DNA from 2 places in the Paenibacillus sp. PK4536 genome. Region 2 is predicted to be linked to the other one. Evidence: riboswitches for the same ligand, from Rfam matches in the RefSeq annotation. Region 2 holds a riboswitch; the other holds the start of a gene.

Region 1 (7,412 bases), 170 kb from region 2:
ATTAGCCTTTGACTGAGCCTAGGAGTGCACCTTTGGCAAAGTGTTTTTGTAGGAATGGGTAGACCATTAATATTGGTAGTGTGGAGAAGACGATTACTGCCATTCGGATCGTGAGTGGTTGGATATCGGCTTCTTCGATACTGGTGTCTCCGATTCGACTTTGGGCGAGAATAACGATTTCGCGTAGCCACACTTGGACAGGCCATTTGTCGCTGTCGTTGATATATAGAATAGCGCTGAAGAAGCTATTCCAATGAGCTACAGAGTAGAACAGTGCAAAGGTTGCCATTGCTGGTAAAGATAGTGGTAAGACGATACGGAAAAGGATCGATACGTCGTTACATCCATCAATTTTGGCGGCATCTTCCAGTCCGTCCGGAATCTGTTGGAAAAAGTTTTTGAGTACAATTAAGTTGAAAGCGCTAATCGCTCCGGGAATCATCAGCGACCATAATGTATCTGTTAAATGTAGTGAATTGACTACAAAGTACGTAGGAATCATTCCGCCACTGAATAACATGGTGAACAGTACACCGAGCATGATGTATTTTCTGCCTCGCAAATAAGGACGAGATAACGGGTATGCCATCAATGTCGTCAGTAGCAAGTTAATCAGTGTACCGAGTACGGTAATATAGATTGATACCCATAGACTGTTCAGCAGTGTAGACGTTGAGAAGATATAGCGATAAGCGGCAAGAGAGAATTCTTTGGGAAAAAGAATAAATCCTCCTTTAGCAACTTCGGCTGGGCTGGTAAACGATACAGCAGTGATATAGATAAAAGGTAATACCGTTACAATCCCTAACAATAACAACAAGGTATGATTGGTATAATCAAATAACCGATTTCCTAATGTACGATCTTGTTTCATCATGTGGTCTCCTTTCGGACGATAGATACATTAATAAATGCCTTCTTCTCCGCATTTTTTGGCTAATTGATTAGCACCGACAACCAGTAGCAAGCCGATCACAGATTTGAATAGTCCCACAGCGGCACTGTAACTGTATTGGGCTTGAGTCATCCCTTTGACGTACACATAAGTATCGAACACTTCCCCTACATCACGGTTTGTAGAAGTCAGCATTAAGAAAATTTGTTCGAATCCGGTATCCAAAAACGTACCCAGACGCAAAATAAGTAAAATGATAATCGTACTGCGAATCGCTGGTAATGTGATATGCCATAACTGTCTCCAACGACTTGCTCCATCCATCCGGGCAGCTTCATATAACTGAGTATCTACACCGGACAAAGCCGCTAGAAAAATAATCGTTCCCCAACCGACTTCTTTCCATATCGATTGCGAAATAATCATCGTACGGAACCAACCGGGTTCTAATAAAAATGCTATTTTTTGTCCGGTAATCGCAAAGATCAATTCGTTTAAAATACCACCTTCTGTGGTAAAAATCATATAAAATACACCAACAACGACAACCCATGAGACAAAATGCGGTACATAGATTAACGTCTGGACGAACCGCTTAAATCGTTCCGTCACCACTTCATTAAGCATCAACGATACAATAATAGGTAAAGGAAAAAAGAAGATAATATTGTACAGTGCTAAGATCAGCGTATTGCGAAATAACATCCAAAATTGCGGTTCACTGAAAAAGCGTTCAAAATGCTTGAATCCTACCCAATTGCTTTCCCAGATTCCTCGGTAAGGAACATAATCTTGAAACGCCATCACAATTCCATACATCGGTACATATTTAAAGACGACAAAATAAATAATTCCCGGCAATAACATAATGTACAACCAACGATTTTTGTAAAATTCTTTCCATGACATGTTCGCCTGACGTTCCTTTGTACGTATCCGTGTAGATGATTTGACCGATTTGGCTTCCATCCTTCACCCTCCTTGAAAGCGTTAACATTTGTATAGACTCATTGTCGCTTCCAGAAGAATAACAGGCTATCATCCAATTTTAGCTTTATATGTAAAAAAAGAAGCTAATCCTTACTGTATCAGGGTTTTAGCTTCTTTTTTTGGGAACACAATAACCTTTTTTCAACCTCTATATATGCTGGATTCAACTCGTATTTACTCAAATCAACTTCCGACTGCGATGTTCTTCACGATATTTACCAGGAGTCGTTCCTACTATTTTACGAAAAATACGGATAAAGGCTGTCGTGTTACTGTAGCTTAATTTTTCTGCGATATCTGCAATTCGCCAATCGGTTGTTTCTAACCATTTCTTCGCTTGATTCATTCGATATTCAGCTACATAATCACTAAACTTAATACCTGTTTCTTTTTTGAAAACACGACTTAAATACACTGGATGAAAGTTAAGCTGTTCTGCACACATTTCTAAGGACAAATCTTGTTCATATCGCTGTTGGATAATCTGGATCATCTGATCGGCAATATTGATATACTGTGACTCCGATTGGCTTTGTAAAAATTGCTGTAACGGCTCAAATAGTGCATGAGTGAACCAGTGTCTGATTTCTTCTACCGTCTGTAGTTCAAGCAAGCGATGCAGCGATGCTTTTTTACCTAAGACTCTATTAACAGTTCCGCCTTTTTGCTGTACCATCTCATATACACGAGCAGCCAATTGGGTTAGTAATACTGGATAATCGCGGAAATGTATTTCTTTGTCCATCACATGACGAATATATTCATCGAAATACAGTGGAGTCTGCTCATAATCTCCATTTTGCAGCGATTGGATAATACGATCTTCTAACTGTTTGAGCTGAGTATAGACTGCTACTTCCATAGGCGTACTATGATCAATATCTTCAAAATGAATAATCAATTTGTTGCCCAGACTCATTCGTTGCTTGAGTGCTTCTAGTCCTTCTCCATAGGCATCAGGTGCTCCTTGATAATGTTCAAATGGACGGCTGATCCCGATACTGACTGACAACGATAAATAGTCTTGAATCTGAGTACGTACTCGCTCTGCTTGACTGTGATACCACGAAGTAGCATCTTCATTATCTGCCGGTTCGACCAGAATACTAACTTGAGATTGTTCGATCAATACCGGACTAAAGCGATGCTCCACCGAAATCAATTCAGACACCATATTATTAATAGCAAACAGTAACAGTTCTCGATCGGTTTCTTCATAGCGTGTTCCTTGTACCGTATCGATCTGTAATACCAATACCGCCATAGAACGAACCGATTCAGGAAATCCATAGATTAGACGGCGACGTTCAAATTCATTAGCAGGAATCTGCCCGCTGATCAACTTAATCACTGATAATTCTCGCAATTGCGGAACCTGTTCCCGAATCTGCTCTTCCAACTCACGCCCTGTTAAGCGCATCCGCTCCACTTGTTCTCCAATATAAGCAAATTCATCTCGTCTTTTCACTGACTTATGTTGATCTCCGGCTAATCCTTTTCGGTGACCTAACCATAATCGTCTATACCCTGTATCTGTGGATGGCTCTTCTGCCTTGAGCCGTCCGGTATAATCTACAGAGTCACTGGCACCTAATAACTGCATTAATTTAGACACAGGAGAATACATACGACGACTGCTGAGAAAAGCCAACAGTGCAGTTAACAATAACATCGCTACACAGACACTAATCGTTAATACTGCTATTTTTCTTGTCTGGGACGTAATCTGTCCTATAGATACGACAGACACATATACCCATCCGTTCAGTGTCGATGAAGAATAAGTCACTCCCACTTCTTCACCTTCACTTTTCCAATTAAAAAATCCTTGACGTTCCCCTTGATGAACATGAGCAAACACTTCATTTTGTAATCCAGGATATTGTGTACTCTGACCGTTATCTAGAAATTCTTGTTGGTATTGATCAAACACATATATTTGTCCCAGACGTGTACTGCTGGTGACCCAATTATCAATTTCATCATTGGCAATATCCAAGACTAACAATCCGCGTGGTTCACCGGTCGAAGGTAATAGTGGAATTTTGAACACCATACTGGTTACTTTTGTTTCCTTTTTAGGCGATCCTGAGTCCAATTCCTCTTCTGAGATCATATCTATATTTGACGTATATCCGTTATTCGCTATTGAAGTATCGGTTACCCAGAACATGCTATTTCGATTGTGTCGGTATGATCGAAGCACACTTTGATCTTCTGCATCAGATACTTGACTGAATGATGTTCCTGAGACTACCCAGTTATGCTCAAAGTTAATTAAACGTATCTGATCTAGCGATGTAATCGTTTGCAAATTATTAAATCCGGTCGTCAAATTACGTATTTTTTCAAAGTCTCCCGATTGCAAAGGTTGCTTCATCGTTTCCGTAACAAACGGCGAATTGACATATTGTACAGCAGACAACTGCAATGTTTTGAGTACTTGATCTACACGTAATTGAGTTTCATTTAATAATTGTGCATTACCGTCTTGCACTTTCTGCTCGACATCACCTGCCGCCAACGTATAAGAAAATATCCCGATTACCAGTACAGGTAACGATCCCAATATCACCATAATCAGAAATAAACGATATAGATATTTAGACAACAATCTCCCCTCCAGAGGTAATCATCAATAAAATAGGTATGTTGTACATGTCGCAGTGTACATTCATTATTAGATCTATGTAAAAAAATTCTATTTTTGCTTTATTTAATCATTCTATCGTATTATGAAGATTCCTCCAACCTAAAATAAAAAAGAATGTCGTTATTGTGCACTTTAATTACCTGTATCAAAAATATACATAACAAAAAAAGACTGATCCCCATCTAGGTTTTCAGTCTTGTTCTTGTTACAATACATATAAATAGATTTTATATCCTTCTTTTGTATAGATTGACAGTATTATGAGTTAGTCTTGGGCGTGTTCAGCATAAGCTTCTGCACTCAAAAGGTTTGATAATGCACTATCTAGGTCACCACTGACTTTAACTTCAACCATCCAGCCACGTCCGTAAGGATCAGAGTTCACCAGTTCAGGTTCTGTTTCCAATTCAGGATTAAAATTAGTGATCGTACCTGTCACCGGGCTAAAAAGATCAGATACTGTTTTGACCGATTCAATCGTGCCGATTACAGCTTCAGAAGCAACTTCTGCACCTGCTTGTGGCAATTCAACAAATACGATATCTCCTAGCTGATGTTGAGCAAAATCAGTAATACCGATACGAACCGTATCATCACTAATACGCTCTACCCATTCATGTTCTGCACTATACAGCAATTGATCTTTAATCTCACTCATTGTTCATTCCTCCGGTTCATGGTTGTAATGTCTTCATGCACACAAGCGTATAGCAAGGCAGATTATACTGTCAATACTCTTGACATTGCTTTTTGAATCAAGTATTAATATAATATACATACATTCATCACTGTTTCAATACTTAATGTTCGGAAATACATAACATCATATGTAGCGAATGAAAGTACAGGGAGAGACTGTTCAGAACCATGACAGCGCCGAAGGAGTAAGCCAGTAATGGTGAATCTCTCAGGTAAAAGGGACCTGTACCGGACGCAGCTCTGGAGAGAATTGGCATCATTCGGTCACCGACGAATATCCGAATGATAACAACCAATCACCCAAGGGGAAACTTGTTGCTTATAAGCTATTGAGCACAAGGTAACTCTCAGGTATCAAGGACAGGGAGAAAAAGAAATATTTCAGGTATAGTACCTGCTTATTTCCTTTTCTCTCTGTCTTTTTTGTTGAGCTTTTTCGGATGATTTTATTCTTTTTTCACAAAAAATGATATATGCGATTTTTCGCTACAAACTAATTCGATGAGGTGACGATCATGACAACAGAACTGAAGCGTACGCCGATTTTTCCTCTTTATGCTCAATCCGGTTCCCCACGCTGTATCGATTTTGGCGGTTGGGAATTGCCTGTTCAATTTACAGGAATTCAAAAAGAACATGAAGCGGTTCGTGAACAAGCTGGATTATTTGATGTTTCTCATATGGGTGAAGTGATCATTTCAGGTGAAGGTTCCCTTGCCTATTTGCAACAATTATTAACTAACGATGCTTCTCGCTTGCAAGATGGACAAGCCCAATATACATTAATGTGCTATCCAACAGGTGGTGTAGTCGATGATCTATTGGTATATCGTCTGGGCGAAGAACATTATATGCTCGTGATCAATGCCTCGAATATTGATAAGGATATCGATTGGATGAAGCAGTCTTTGCCTGCCAATGTCACTCTTGAGAACATTTCAGAACAAACCGCTTTGATTGCTTTACAAGGTCCTCAAGCGGTTGCTATTTTACAAGCGGCTACACAAAGCGATCGTTATGCTGAACTGGCAGGATTTTCTTTTATCGAAAAAGCTGAGATTTTTGGTGTTCATGCGCTCATCTCTCGTACAGGTTACACCGGTGAAGATGGTTATGAACTATATGTATCTGCAACAGATGCTCCTCTCATCTGGGAAAAGCTATTGCAAGCAGGTGAACCGCTTGGCTTGATTCCTTGTGGACTGGGTGCACGGGATACGCTTCGCTTTGAAGCTCGTCTTCCTCTGTATGGTCAAGAGCTGTCGGCAGATATTTCTCCACTCGAAGCGGGACTTGGCTATTTTGTAAAGTTGGACAAAGAACATTTCACAGGCAAAGAAGCTCTAGTCGCGCAAAAAGAAAAAGGATTGTCTCGTAAATTAGTGGGTGTAGAAATGATCGACCGTGGTATTCCTCGCCCGCACTATCCTGTCTACCAGAACGGTCGACAAATCGGCGAAGTGACGACAGGAACTCAATCTCCTACACTTAAGCGTAATCTTGGACTTGCTTTAATTGAAGCTGACAGTGCTGCTCTAGGAACACCGATAGAACTTGAGATTCGCGGTAAAATGCTCAAAGCTGAAGTGGTGAAAGCACCTTTCTACAAACGAGCATCTTCTGTCACTAAATAAAATTACAAGGCGACTGATATGTTGCCCCAAAGGAGTCTACCTTTATGAAATCGCATCGTTATATTCCAATGACCCCACAGAATGAAGCAGAGATGTTAGAGGTTGTTGGTGCTTCTTCGATAGAGGATTTATTTACAGATATTCCGGCATCTCTTCGTTATCAAGGCACCATGCCTATGTCTGAAATGCTGGATGAATATACACTGACTCGTCATATGTCTAGTCTTGCAGGGCAAAATGCAGATACAGATCGGTACACTAGCTTTCTGGGTGCAGGATTGTATGATCACCATTTGCCATCTGTGATTAATCATGTAATTTCTCGTTCTGAATTTTATACAGCGTATACTCCATATCAACCAGAGATCAGTCAAGGTGAATTACAAGCGATCTTTGAATTTCAGTCCTATATCTGTGAACTGACAGGAATGGCTGTAGCCAATGCAAGTATGTATGATGGCGCAACAGCACTTGCCGAAGCAGCTTCTCTTGCAGCATCAGCTACAGGACGCAAAAAGATTATTGCTCTTTCTACGATCCA
Region 2 (7,412 bases):
AATACACTTGCCCATTCTTGTCTAGAAATAGAGCGTCTCGGCTGAAAGCTGCCATCCTGATAGCCTGTAATGACTCCTTGTGCCGACAATGACGTAATAGCATCAACAGCATAAGATTGTCTAATATCTGTAAAGGCTTCTTTGCTCATCGCTGATATATCGGTGGCATTAGTACAGAACAGCAATACAATCAACAAACAAGCTATATATTGCTTCATATGTGTTGACCCCGCTTTGGATATCATATAATTAGTTATAACCTGTTCTATCTCAAACAAGCTATAACGTTGTATTCACCTCCAAACACATCTTATGAACCTATAATTTGAAATTAAATTCATACTTTAGACCCATCTAAGTAAGTAAATATATTTAATCTAGGGTAAAAGTTGAGCAACTATACTACTAATTTATTTACGTATATATCGAATTATACAACAATTTATCGGAATATTAAGGAAAGGTTTGAAGAAAAATCGAAAAAAGTCGTTTTATTATAAACGACTTTCTTCATTTCACTTCAAATAGTTCATGCGAGGAAGTTAATTTTTATTTTCTTGTCTTCTACGTCTTAATTCTTCAGTAATTTTGCGTCCGGTTGGTGTCTGTGCTAATCCTCCGCGGGCCGTCTCACGATGCTCACTTGGCATAGAACGTCCGACTTGTAACATCACATCGACCACTTCATCTGATGGAATAGCGCTACGCACTCCAGCAAGTCCCATATCTGCCGCTGCTAACGCATTCACTGCACCTAATCCGTTACGAACAATACAAGGAATTTCGACAAGTCCAGCGACCGGATCACAGATTAATCCCAGTGTATTTTTGAGAGCCAATCCTACAGCATGCATAGCTTGCTCGGGTGTACCTTTACGCATCTCGACCATCGCTCCTGCTGCCATCCCAATTGCTGAACCGACTTCTGCCTGACATCCACCTTCTGCGCCTGAGATCGAAGAATTGTTGGCAATCACATAACCGATCGCTCCTGCTGCAAATAGTCCTAGAACCATATGAGCATCATCCCAACCAAAACGTTCTTGCGAACTGACAAATACGCCAGGAATAATGCCACATGAGCCTGCGGTTGGTGTAGCAATAATACGACCCATCGAAGCATTGACTTCAGATACAGCTAGCGCATACGCCATCGCACGAGTAGCATCACTGCCTGAAGAAGTTTCTCCACTTAACATATACTCATGCACACGGCGTGCATCTCCGCCCGTTAGACCGCTTCGTGAAACGGTATCTTCTGTAATTCCGCGATGTACTGCTTCTTTCATCACTTGATAATAATCTGCCATCTGCTGGATCACTTCAGGTTCACTAACCCCTGTTTCTTTTACTTGTTCTTCAATCATCAGTTCCGCAATCGTGAGTGAACGTTCTTCACATAACCGAACAATATCTTTTAACGTGCGAAATTGCATATTCTATACTCTCCTTTGTCTTTCATTTACTTCAAGTCTATAACAGCCGCACGAGTTACATAAGGCAATTGTAAAATACGATTCAACACATGCGGATCAGGCGCAGTATCCAATTCGATAACAGTCATCGCTTCACCACTACGAGCTTTGCGATCCACATCCATAAATCCAATATTGAGTTCCGCATCACTAAGTGTGCGTGTAATATCAGCCAGTACACCTTTACTATCCGTGTGTTCTACAGCAAGCATCGGATACTGACCAGAGCCTCGTACATCGAATCCATTTAATTCATGAATCTCAATATTTCCGCCACCGATCGAAGCACCTGCTACTTCAGCTGTTTCTGTTCCATGCTGTACAATAATTCGCACAAAGTTAGGATGCGGATAATTGCCTGTGCCTTTATCAAAAGAAATCGTTATCCCTTGACGATCGGCTTCTTCTGCTGCATCTGGTAAGCGATCATCATCGGTATCATAATCAAGCAGACCACCGACAAGTGCTAGATCTGTACCATGTCCCCAGTACGTTTCTGCAAACGAACCATACAAAACAATCTTTACATGCTCAGGGCATACTCCTAAAAAATGACGAGCCGCTCTTCCTAGACGAGCTGCTCCTGCTGTATGTGAACTAGACGGTCCTACCATCGCCGGCCCTATAATATTGAATACATTTTTAAAACGCATAAATTCCTCTTCTCCCTTATCACCAAAATATGCGCGCACAAAAAAAGACAGGGAATAGCCCGCGCGTGGCTTATTCCTCTGTCCTCGTTACCTGAGAGTTTGGACCGAATCGTATCGGTTGTACTCCTTGGGTGGCTGGTATGCTCTCTCCAGAGTTGCATCCGATAGCGGTTCGGGTACCTGAGAGATTAATCAATCATCGCCAAATGATTAACTTGCTCCTTCGGTGGTGGATCACATACATCCACAGACTCTCCCTCTATCTTCATGTGCAGTTATTTATTTGAATGGTTCGTTATTAGTTAAATCACGTGAATACGTTCGATACCTTTAGCTTAATTCAGCACACCTGACACTGTCAATTGATTGATTTGAAAAAGGATACTTTTGTGCATAAAGACAACAAAGTCCTTTCCCGATATGCTCGAAAAAGGACTTTGATAGGACTAGCATAGTATCATTTATCTATCTATACTTGTAGATACAACTATCCTCGTAATAACGATTCTGCGCCATCTACAAATATCTCTGTACCTGTTACATGTGAAGCTTCACTAGAAGCCAAGAATAGCACTAGATTAGCCACTTCTTCGATTTTACCAGGTTCGCCTTTAAGCGGATGATCGCCTTCTGGGAATTCCATTGGAATTTCGACTTCTTTTAGATCGTCACTTGGATACGTATTGTCGTCGATTTCGGTATCGATCGCTCCCGGACAGACCGCATTAACTCTGATTTTATAGCGTGCAAGTTCTAGCGCCGCCATTTTCATAAATGCTACTTGCGCTGCTTTGGTTGAAGCATATGCAGAGAATCCTACATTAGAGAATACACGATTACCATTGATTGAACTTGTAATAATAATACTACCGCCCTTTTCTTTCAAATGAGGGATAGCGTATTTTACAGTTGCAAATGTGCCTCGTAAATTAATCTCTACCGTTTGATTCCAATCATCTATTTCTAATGTTTCAATAGGGGCTTTGCTACCATTGATTCCTGCATTCGCAAATACAATATCCAATTGACCTGCTTCAGCCACTACTTGTTTCATAGCACTTTCAATCATTTCTGGTTTGGAAATATCGCACTCAATCACATATGCTTTTCCGCCAGCTTTTTCAATTTCGGCTTTGGTTTCTTCTGCATTTTCAGGCGTACGATCTAACATATATACAACAGCACCTTCTGCCGCAAATCGTATCGCTGATGCTTTACCTATTCCTGATCCGCCACCTGTTACTGCTGCTACTTTACCTACTAATTTTGTTTCTGCCATGTGGATAAACCTCCATATTTCAGAATGTGTTTGTACTAGATAACTGTTTTTTGATACTCACAACGTTATCTGTTTTCCTATTGTAAGTACCCTAGCAGACAGAACAATGAAACAGATGACAACGTATTATTCGATAGAATGTGCAGAATCATTCTTTTTGGGCTTCGGTAAAAGAACAGAAAAGACAGAACCTTCATTCGGTCTCGATACAAAACTTAATTCACCCTTATGATCGTTAACAATTCGTTGCGTAATATATAATCCAAGCCCCGTTCCTTTGATTTGATGTTCAGACGCAGAACTTGCTCGGAAAAATTTTTGGAAAATACGAGCTTGATCTTCAACAGGAATACCTATTCCTGAATCTTCTATAGATACACGAATCTGATGAGGTAATTCTTCAATCACAATATGAACAAGCGATTCAGCAGATGAATATTTAAGCGCATTACTGATTAGATTCTGAAAAACTTGAATTAAACGATGATGATCACCAGTAATAAAGACTTCATCGACCCCTTCATGATGAAGAATAATACGATCTCTCGAATCTGGATTCCATTGATGACAGATTCCTTGTAACAGTTCATATAAAGGAATATACGTCATATGATATTCGGCATGATCTGCTTCGATGCGCTGAATATCGAGGAAATCATCTAACAAATGAGACAATCGTTGCCCTTCTTGATGAATCGTTTCTATAAAAGTATGTCTTTTCTCAATCGACATATCCTGATAGATCATTAACATTTCGATATATCCCATCATCGCTGACAAAGGAGTACGCAACTCATGAGAAACGACACTAATTAACTCATTTTGCATTTGTTTGACCTGTTCTTCTTCTGTACGATCCCGAAAAACAAGAATAACACCATGTTCAATCTGTTGCACGGTATCGGTCACTGGAGTGACATAAAGCGATAAAATCTTTTCATTTTTCAGCAATACAAGCTCGCCTTGATTCCAATGAGGTTCACCATTTAAGAATTGTTCTAACTTTTCAATCCATGATGATGTGCCTTCAATCAGTTGATCTTCAATATGATGTAACAATTGCTGTACCGAGTAGCCGGTATAATCTTTGATTTTGAATAGCGATAACATCGTAGGATTGATAAAAGAAATGATTCCTTTCGAATCACACATCACAATACCTTCTTGTACCGATTCAAGTAGATTCCCTGTAATACTTTTCTGCTTTTCAGCTACACCCTGCTCTTCTCGCAAGCGATCATTAAGTGCTTCTAATTGACGTTCATGCTCATGGCGCTGTGCACGTTCTTTTTCCTGCTGGGTTAAATCATGTACAAAGAAAGTCTGAAAAGAAGATTCTTCTGCCAAAATTTCACTCCGTGTCAGTTCCACCTGAAAAGGCGTATCATCCGAACGTATCGCTGTAATAGAATGATTGGAGTCTTCCTGCTGACTTGTGTCGATAACCAATAGATCTGATAAAGGCCTGCCAATGACCTGTTCACGACTGTACTTGAACATCTGCTCTGCCGCAGGGTTAAATTCTGTGATTTTCATCTGATGATCGGTTGAAATAATACCGTTAATCGCATATTTGAGAATAGCCCTTTTCTGTGATTCACTTTCAGCGAGATCAAAAGTACGTTCGACTACACGAATTTCTAGATTTTCTTTATCCCGTTGAATTTGCAAAAACTGATTCTCCAACACAAGCGATACCAATTTGAAGTTCTCGATCAACGCATGAAATTCGGAAATATTGCTGTTAGGCCAATCAATAGGCGTATCTTTAACCAATTTACGTGGAATATTGTTAGACGCTTTGGCTAATTCCAGTAAAGGTTTGGTAATTTTGCGACTAATCGGTCGTGCTAACAAAATCGCAATACCAATAACGATCAGAATCGTAATAATACTCTGAATATAAAATATATAAATACGTTCTAAATAAAACGCCGCTGTCAATTTTAAAAGTAATCGATAATTATGATTTAGTGGAATATCCATAACAAAGTACGACTCCTGCCATCTCTCGATCAGGGTTAACCGATTTAACGGAAAATGATGAAAAATTCTTGCTCCGTCTGCTGTTTCTTTAATCATCAACGATTCATAACTTCCATCTTGAACGAGTTGTTTTGTTGTCTTATTATCTAGTGTGCTGTACATGGACGAACCTAACGGACTAACCAGAACAGAATCAATATAGAAATTTTTTTTATATTTATTCATTAACGGTTTGACTGTACGCATATCCGAAAAACTACCTTCAATATCTTGCTTATAAATATAAGAAGAACGTTCCAAATACGAAGAATACAATCCTCGAATATCTTGAAATTGCTGATGACTGCTAACGGTCAATAATAGCAATGACGTAAAGATAACAAAGGCAATTAAATACTTAAAAATAATTCGCCCCAACGAAATCGTATACGTAGGCTTAATATCTATTTTGATACGACTTATAATACTTTCTAACAAAATCGAAGCGATCAATAAATTGATAATACTGTTAAAACTTTGTTCCAGAATAACCAGTGTCATCATCTTGATTCCCATTTCATCAAGACGGTACTGGTACATTAAGAATACTAAAGGGAGTCCGATACATCCCCAGAATAAAAGATCACCTTTAAACAAAATACCTTTATTAAACCACTTAAAATAAAAGTACAAAAACAAAATTTCCAAGCCAAACAAGCCGGTCATGAAAAGATAAGACCCGCCAAATCCAAAAGGTATATTTATAGCGAGTAAAGCAGGCGCAGCAAATCGTAATCCGTAGAGACGAAAAATAATCAAAAGTGCTGCGCTGCCAAGTGCAAATCGTAAATTTAAAGATAAATCCCATTTAAAATAATTACCTGCTATGCCCAAGATCGTTAAGATGATTGTTCCAATCCAAGGCGATCGGAACCAAAGAAGTATTCTGTATTTCATGACTAACGGTCCTTTCTACCACGGACAGCAGGTTAACCCGAAAGACCTTCTGATAACAAAAGATCTGGATTCACTCCAGGATATTCGTATCTAAAAATGTCAGTCTCCGATACAGCTTTCCCTATCTGTGACTCAATAAATTCCAGTTCGCCTTCTGAAGCGCTAATATAATGTCTTATCCCAGGCTCTACGACAATCACATCACCTGGAGATACTATAGTTAGGACTCCATCAAGGCAAATCTTGCCTATACCTGATACAATAGTCCATACTTCTTTACGTAACTTATGTTCATGATAACTAATCGATCTACCTGACGTGATGACTACACGTTTAGTCACTGTTTCAAGTCCACCTTCATCTTTACGATGAGAAAGAATTGTTTGTTTTCCCCAGAATCGTTCTTCAAAACGTGGGGCAATTTCTACTTGCCCGACCATATCTTTAATGCCTGTTGCATCTTCCCGATCGGTAACTAATATGCCATCAGGTCCGGCAACCACGATAATACCTGGCACATTCCATACACTCACGGGTATATCTAATTCGTTGATAATTCGCGTCTTATCAGATAACGGAGAAATGTATCCTGAACCCGTGACATCAAAATCCATTTCACGAATTAAAGAGTCCCATGTTCCCAGATCGCGCCATTCTCCATTAAACGGTAATACTGATATATGACTTGTTTTTTCTACAACAGCTACGTCAAAGCTTGTTTTTGGTAACGACAAATAATTGCTTAGTAAATCATTATAATTGGAGTTCCATCCTTGATGATCCATATGATCTAGCAGAAATCCTAAGCGAAATGCGAATACACCGCAATTCCACAATGCCCCTTTATGTATTAAGGATTGGGCAGTGATAACATCTGGTTTTTCTATAAATGAACAAACACCAAAATATTCCTTATCCACCATATCAGACAACAATGGTACAATATATCCGTATTTGTCTGAAGGCTCGGTAGGAGAAGCACCCATAAGAACTAAGTCATCACCAGAATTCTCTAAGATAGATGGAAGCTTACGCAAATGCTCAAAAAATTCATCACCGGCATAACCGTCTACTGGCATAACT

The links. Region 2 has a riboswitch for glycine ahead of sdaAB (L-serine ammonia-lyase, iron-sulfur-dependent subunit beta). Riboswitches for the same ligand answer to the same signal wherever they lie in the genome.
Region 1: it holds a riboswitch for glycine, as region 2 does, so the genes downstream of both, gcvT (glycine cleavage system aminomethyltransferase GcvT) here and sdaAB (L-serine ammonia-lyase, iron-sulfur-dependent subunit beta) in region 2, are expected to answer to the same signal.

The regions. Positions count from the first base shown of each region.
Region 1 is NZ_CP126313.1:4,960,446-4,967,857, forward strand. Features, by position in the region: gene PO903_RS21930 (carbohydrate ABC transporter permease) at 2-874, opposite strand; gene PO903_RS21935 (ABC transporter permease) at 905-1,804, opposite strand; gene PO903_RS21940 (helix-turn-helix domain-containing protein) at 2,064-4,496, opposite strand; gene gcvH (glycine cleavage system protein GcvH) at 4,804-5,196, opposite strand; glycine riboswitch at 5,375-5,472, shown strand; gene gcvT (glycine cleavage system aminomethyltransferase GcvT) at 5,753-6,871, shown strand; gene gcvPA (aminomethyl-transferring glycine dehydrogenase subunit GcvPA) at 6,916-7,412, shown strand, end outside.
Region 2 is NZ_CP126313.1:4,785,925-4,793,336, forward strand. Features, by position in the region: gene PO903_RS21170 (DUF3863 domain-containing protein) at 1-218, opposite strand, end outside; gene sdaAA (L-serine ammonia-lyase, iron-sulfur-dependent, subunit alpha) at 543-1,436, opposite strand; gene sdaAB (L-serine ammonia-lyase, iron-sulfur-dependent subunit beta) at 1,463-2,128, opposite strand; glycine riboswitch at 2,205-2,283, opposite strand; glycine riboswitch at 2,287-2,397, opposite strand; gene PO903_RS21185 (SDR family oxidoreductase) at 2,616-3,407, opposite strand; gene PO903_RS21190 (PAS domain-containing sensor histidine kinase) at 3,534-6,329, opposite strand; gene PO903_RS21195 (sugar phosphate nucleotidyltransferase) at 6,362-7,412, opposite strand, start outside.